Regions from separate parts of the Rhodoplanes azumiensis genome, predicted to be linked through region 2. Evidence: predicted binding sites of a transcription regulator. Region 2 holds the regulator's gene; the other holds the start of a gene.

Region 1 (3,408 bases), on a different contig from region 2:
ACCAGCAGATCGGTCTGCCGGCACAGGAACGCCGGGATCTGCAGGATGTCGACCACCTCGGCGACCGGCGCGCACTGGCCGGCGTCGTGCACGTCGGTGAGCACGGGGAGACCCAGCGTCTCGCGGATCTCGGCGAAGACGGGCAGCGCGGCGTCGAGCCCGACCCCGCGGGCGCCGCTCAGGCTGGTGCGGTTCGCCTTGTCGAACGACGCCTTGAACACCACGGCGATCCCGGCCTTGGCGGCGCTCTCCTTGACGGCCGCGGCGGTCTCGAGCGCGTGGGCGCGGCTCTCCATCTGGCACGGGCCGGCGATCAGCGCGAGCGGCAGCACATTGCCGAACCGGACCGGGTTTTGGGACGGTCCGACCACGACGACGGGCGACGGAGCGGGCGAGTGAGCAGGCGTGACGGGCATGGTCATGGCGCGCGGACCATGGCGCCCGTTGTCGGCCGGGTCAACGGCGGGCCGGCCGGAGCCGCCCGTATCCCGGGCTTCGTTTTCGAGCCTGGGCAAGAATCGACGGGTCGCGCCGAGGTGGGAGTCGTCTCATGACGAATCGCCCGTCCAAGGCCGGCGCGAGCCGGCGCGGGGCCGGTCAGCTTCCGCCGCGCCGCCCCTCGGGCTCCAGCCGGCGCGCCGCGTGGACCCGATGGACGTAGCCGGAGTGAGAGAGAGAGAGAGTGTGTGTGTGTGACAGCAGGTCGACCGGATCGTCGGGCGGCTGGCCGGCGCCCCGCCGCCCCGGCATGCCGGGCCCCCGAACTCCCTCGCCCGTCCAGGCCTGACGCCGAGTCTTGCCCAGACATGCAGCGAAACCCGGGCGACGCGACGGCGATCGACGGCGCGGGCACGCATGCGTGCCCGCCCTCCGAGCCGGTCCCCACCCTCAGTTGAGAGTAAAAATCCCGTCCACGGCCTTGATTTCGGCGGGCTTGATCAGGCGCGAGTGCGCGACCGTGACCGAGTGGAGCGGGCCCTCCAGCTTCTCCCGCCAGAAGCCGAGGAACTTGTTCAGCTCCGGGAAATGCGGGTGAAGATCGTAGTCCTGCCACAGGTAGGTCTGCAGCAGCCAGGGATGATCCGGCCGCCGATAGAGAATGTGCGCGGTCGTCAGGCCGTAGCCGTGAAGTTGCTGCAAGAAGTCCTTAGAGGCCATAGTGTCCCCCGTCCGATCGACACGGAAATCTTCCAACGCCACCTCCGATCATTGCAAGCTCATTTGGTAAACAAAGTGTTCACAGGTCGGGCGTAGCAGCCTCTGCGGGACAGTGCTACCAAACCTCTACCTTGCGCGGCGCCGAAAAGCTTGACCTCCACTTACCCATTGCATGATCGGTGTTGCGCCAGCGCCACGCCGCACCCGCGCCAACCCGACCGAGCGCGGCCGGCCGATCCAGCGATTGTTGGCAATCGATCGCGGTGAGTGCCAAATTTTTCCGTCCCCCCTCTTGAACGGGGTCGTCGCCTCCCCCATGTCGCAGCCGGGCAGCCCGGAGCGCGCCGTGCGGCCGGGCTACCCGAATGAGATTCTTCTCTTCGTGACAGAAACTTAGGAGGACAGCATGAAGTTCCGTCCGCTTCACGACCGCGTCGTCGTCAAGCGCATCGAGGCCGAGCAGAAGACGGCCGGCGGGATCATCATCCCCGACACGGCCAAGGAGAAGCCCCAGCAGGGCGAGATCATCGCCGTCGGCCCGGGTGGCCGCGACGAGGCCGGCAAGCTGATCCCGCTCGACGTTCAGGTCGGCGACCGGGTGCTGTTCGGCAAGTGGTCCGGCACCGAGGTCAAGCTCGACGGCGTCGAGTATCTGATCATGAAGGAGAGCGACATCATGGGCGTTCTCACCGAGACCGAGGCCAAGAAGAAGGCCGCCTGACCCCGAGACACTGTCGGACTGATCCAACCTGAACGGACCCTGCCGGATTCACTTCGGATCGGCACCGTGGTCTCGCCGGGTCGGGAGAACGCAACGGATTCATTCAGGAGCTGATGAACAATGGCTGCCAAGGACGTGAAATTCTCGTCTGACGCGCGCGACAAGATGCTGCGCGGCGTCGACGTGCTCGCCAACGCCGTGAAGGTGACGCTCGGGCCGAAGGGCCGCAACGTCGTGCTGGAGAAGAGCTTCGGCGCGCCGCGCATCACCAAGGACGGCGTCACCGTCGCCAAGGAGATCGAGCTCGAGGACAAGTTCGAGAACATGGGCGCCCAGATGGTGCGCGAGGTGGCCTCGAAGTCGTCCGACATCGCCGGCGACGGCACCACCACGGCGACCGTGCTGGCCCAGGCGATCGTCAAGGAAGGCGCCAAGGCGGTGGCCGCCGGCATGAACCCGATGGACCTCAAGCGCGGCATCGACCTCGCCGTCGAGGCCGTCGTGAAGGATCTCGAGAAGAACTCCAAGAAGATCACCTCGAACGACGAGATCGCCCAGGTCGGCACCATCTCGGCCAACGGCGACGCCGAGATCGGCCGCTACCTCGCCGAGGCGATGAAGAAGGTCGGCAACGAGGGCGTCATCACGGTCGAGGAGGCGAAGAGCCTGGAGACCGAGCTCGACGTCGTCGAGGGCATGCAGTTCGACCGTGGCTACATCTCGCCCTACTTCATCACCAACGCCGACAAGATGCGGGTCGAGCTCGAGGATCCCTACATCCTCATCTACGAGAAGAAGCTCTCCGGCCTGCAGGAGATGCTGCCGCTGCTCGAGGCCGTGGTGCAGACCGGCAAGCCGCTCCTCATCGTCGCCGAGGACGTCGAGGGCGAGGCGCTGGCCACGCTCGTCGTCAACAAGCTGCGCGGCGGCCTCAAGGTCGCGGCCGTCAAGGCGCCGGGCTTCGGTGACCGCCGCAAGGCCATGCTGCAGGACATCGCGATCCTGACCGGCGGCCAGGCCATCTCCGAGGATCTGGGCATCAAGCTCGACAGCGTCACGCTGCAGATGCTCGGCCGCGCCAAGAAGGTGACGATCGAGAAGGAGAACACCACGATCGTCGACGGCGCCGGCACCAAGGCCGACATCGACGCCCGCATCGCCCAGATCAAGGCGCAGATCGAGGAGACCACCTCGGACTACGACCGCGAGAAGCTGCAGGAGCGCCTCGCCAAGCTCGCCGGCGGCGTCGCGGTGATCCGCGTCGGCGGCGCCACCGAGGTCGAGGTGAAGGAGCGCAAGGACCGCGTGGACGATGCCATGCACGCGACCCGCGCGGCGGTCGAGGAAGGCATCCTGCCGGGCGGCGGCGTCGCCCTCCTGCGCGCCACCAAAGCGATCGAGGCGGTCAAGCCCGCCAACGAGGACCAGCGCCACGGCGTCGACATCGTCCGCAAGGCGCTCTCCTGGCCGGCCCGCCAGATCTCGCTCAACGCCGGCGAAGACGGCTCGGTCGTTGTCGGCAAGATCCT
Region 2 (3,408 bases):
GAGCGACGCTCGGCGCCGTGTGGCGAAACGCCCGCCCGATCAGGCCGCGGTGCCGCCGGGCCGCACACCCTCGCCGGCGGCCGGAGCGGCCGGCTCACCGGCCGCGGCGCCGGGCGCGACCTTCGGGCCGCCCTTCGACACGCCGACCAGGGCCGGGCGCAGCACCCGCTCGCCGATCATGTAGCCGGCTTGGACCACCTGGACGACGGTGCCGTTCGGCGTCGTCGCGTCCGGGATCTCGAACATGGCCTGGTGGACGTTGGGGTCGAACCTCTGGCCCTGCGGGTCGAACCGCTTCACCCCGTTGCGCTCGAAGGCCTTCAGGAGCTCGCGCTCGGTCAGCTCGACGCCTTCGAGGAAGCTCTTCAGCGGCGCCGGCAGCGCATCGCGGTTCTCCGCGCCCACCGCCTCCAAGGCCCGGCGGAGATTGTCGGCGACGCCGAGCATGTCGCGGGCGAAGCCCGAGATCCCGTAGGTCCGCGCATCGGCGACCTCGCGCTCGGTGCGCCGGCGCAGATTCTCCATCTCGGCGAGCGTGCGCAGCAGCCGGTCCTTGTGCTCGGCGGCCTCCTTGGCCAGCGCCGCGAGGTCTGCGCCGGGGTCTTGCCCGGCCGGGTCTTGCCCGGGAGGCGTTTGCCCGGGAGGAGTTTGCGAACCGGCCGCGGCCTCGGCGTGTGCCGCCGTCGCGGCGTAGGCGGCGCTGGCCGCAGCGGTATCCGGGGCGCTCGCGCTCGTCGCCTCGTGGGCGGGCGCGGCGCCGGCCTTGTCGTCGGTCATGGCGGTCCGTCCGTCTGTCCGTTGATCCGGTTTCGTCCTCGCATATCGGGCGGCCGCGCCGGGAAATCAAGCAGTTCGGCCGCAGGCCGCGCAACCGGCGGAGCGCCGGCGCGGCGGCTCACCCCCCGAGCATCCGGCCGATCACCCGGGCCGTGTAGTCGACCATCGGAACGACACGGGCGTAGTTGAGCCGGGTCGGGCCGATCACCCCGATGACGCCGACGATGCGCCCGGTGCCGTCGCGATAGGGCGCGATGATGGTCGACGAGCCCGACAGCGAGAACAGCTTGTTCTCCGAGCCGATGAAGATGCGCACCCCTTCGGCCGATTCGGCCCGGCCGAGCAGGTCGACGAGGCCGCGCTGGGTCTCCAGCTCGTCGAACAGCTGGCGCACCCGCTCGAGATCCTCGAGCGCGTGCAGATCCTCCAAGAGATGCGCATGGCCGCGCACGATCAGCTTGCGGTCGTCGCCGTCGCCACCCGACCAGCTCGCGAGCCCGGCCGCGACGATCTTCTGGGTCAGCGCATCGAGCTCGGCCCGGCCGGCGGCGAGCCCCTGCTCGAGCGCCGCGCGGGCATCCTGGAGCGTTTGGCCGCGGATGTGGCGGTTGAGGAAGTTGGTCGCCTCGACCAGGGCGGAGCTCGGCAAGCCGGCCGGCAGATCGAGGATGCGGTTCTCCACCTGGCCGTCCTCGGCGACCAGCACGACCAGGGCGCGGGTCGGCTCCAGCCGGACGAACTCGATGTGCTTGAGGCGGGCGTTCGACTTGGTGGTCAGCACCACGCCGGCGGCCCGGGTGAGGCCGGACAGCATGGCCGACGCCTCGGTCAGCACCCCCTCCATGGAGCGGCCGGCGCCCGCCACCTGGGCCTCGATCGTGCGGCGCTCGTCCTCCGGCAGGTCACCGACCTGCATCAGCGCGTCGACGAAGAAGCGCAGGCCGAACTCGGTCGGCAGCCGGCCGGCCGAGGTGTGCGGGGCATAGATCAGCCCGGCCTGCTCGAGATCCTGCATGACGTTGCGCACCGAGGCGGGCGACAGCGTCATCGGGATGAGCCGGGCGAGGTTGCGCGACCCCACCGGCTCGCCGGTGGCGAGATAGCTGTCGACGATCCCGCGAAAAATCTCGCGGGAGCGCTCGTTGAGCTGGACCAGGCTGGGGCTGGCGCCGATCGGAACGTCCTGGGACACGGTGCTCGGCTCGGGGCTGACGGGTTCGGCCCCCAGATTTGTCCCTCGGCCGGGTCGAGCGCAAGCCGCCGGGCGATCGCCACCAGGGACCGCGGACAGCCGGCCCTTGCCGCCCGGGGCCCGGCGACCTAAAAGCGAGCCGCGATCGCTTCGCCCGCGGCCTTCTCCGCGCGGCCGGTCGCGCCATGCCCACAGCGACCCCGTCCCCGGCGACCTCGCCGTCCGTTCCGTCGCTTCGCCCGAGGAGCCGTCCATGCGTCCGAGCCACCGCCAGCCCGACGAGCTGCGTGCCGTCTCGCTCGAACGCGCCGTGGTGAAATATGCCGAGGGCTCCTGCTTCGTGAAGTTCGGCGACACCCATGTGCTGGTCACCGCCACGCTCGAGGATCGCCTGCCGCCGTGGCTGAAGGGCCAGGCGCGCGGCTGGGTGACGGCCGAGTACGGCATGCTGCCGCGCGCCACCTCGGAGCGCACGAGACGCGAGTCGTCGGCCGGCAAGCAGTCGGGCCGCACCGTCGAGATCCAGCGGCTGATCGGCCGGTCGCTCCGCGCCGTCGTCGACCTCGAGGCGCTCGGCGAGCGCCAGATCACGGTCGACTGCGACGTCATCCAGGCCGACGGCGGCACCCGCACGGCCTCGATCACGGGCGCCTGGGTGGCCCTGCACGACTGCCTCGCCTGGATGAAGGCGCGCGACATGCTGCGCGGCGAGGTCTTACGCGATCACGTCGCCGCGGTGTCGTGCGGCGTCCACAACGGGCTCGCCGTGCTCGACCTCGACTACGCCGAGGACTCGCAGGCCGACACCGACGCCAACTTCGTCCTCACCGGCAAGGGTGGGATCGTCGAGATCCAGGGCACGGCCGAGCGCGAGCCGTTCAGCGAGGCCCAGTTCCTCGCCCTTCTGGCGCTCGCCCGCAAGGGCGTCGGCCGGCTGGTGGAGCTGCAGAAAATGGCGGTGATGTGAGATCGGATCGGGCGGATATCCGGGTCGGTCATTCCGGGGCGGCGCACCGCGCCGCACCCGGAATCCAGCCGCGGATTCGGTGTTCCTGGCTGGATTCCGGGTTCGCACCTTCGGTGCGCCCCGGAACGACGCCGAACAGATCGCCGGACGTCCGATGAGCGGGACGACGCATCGTGTGCTGACCGGCCGGCTGGTCGTCGCGACCCATAATGCCGGCAAGCTGCGCGAGATGCGCGAGCTCTTGGCGCCCTACGGAATCGAGGCCGTGTCGGCCGGCGAGCTCGGCCTGCCCGAGCCGGACGAGACCGGCACCACCTTCGTCGAGAACGCCCACATCAAGGCGGCGGCGGCCGCCGCCGCGACCGGCCTGCCGGCCTTCTCGGACGACTCGGGCCTCGTGGTCGACGCGCTCGACGGCGCGCCCGGCATCCACTCGGCCCGCTGGGCCGGCCCCGACAAGAACTTCCCCCGC

The links. Region 2 encodes HrcA, which represses chaperone genes, less so after heat shock. Its sites were predicted from a motif close to GTTAGCACTCNCNNNNNGNGAGTGCTAAC; they were not measured.
Region 1: a site for HrcA is predicted at 1,405-1,433, ahead of groES (co-chaperone GroES). Genes of this name have one in related genera too.

Annotation. Positions count from the first base shown of each region.
Region 1 covers NZ_JBHUIW010000001.1:276,323-279,730, forward strand. Annotated here, with positions in the region: gene kdsA (3-deoxy-8-phosphooctulonate synthase) at 1-416, opposite strand, end outside; gene ACFSOX_RS01315 (usg protein) at 889-1,158, opposite strand; gene groES (co-chaperone GroES) at 1,565-1,879, shown strand; gene groL (chaperonin GroEL) at 2,000-3,408, shown strand, end outside.
Region 2 covers NZ_JBHUIW010000010.1:4,652-8,059, reverse strand. Annotated here, with positions in the region: gene grpE (nucleotide exchange factor GrpE) at 40-777, opposite strand; gene hrcA (heat-inducible transcriptional repressor HrcA) at 896-1,969, opposite strand; gene rph (ribonuclease PH) at 2,223-2,936, shown strand; gene rdgB (RdgB/HAM1 family non-canonical purine NTP pyrophosphatase) at 3,091-3,408, shown strand, end outside.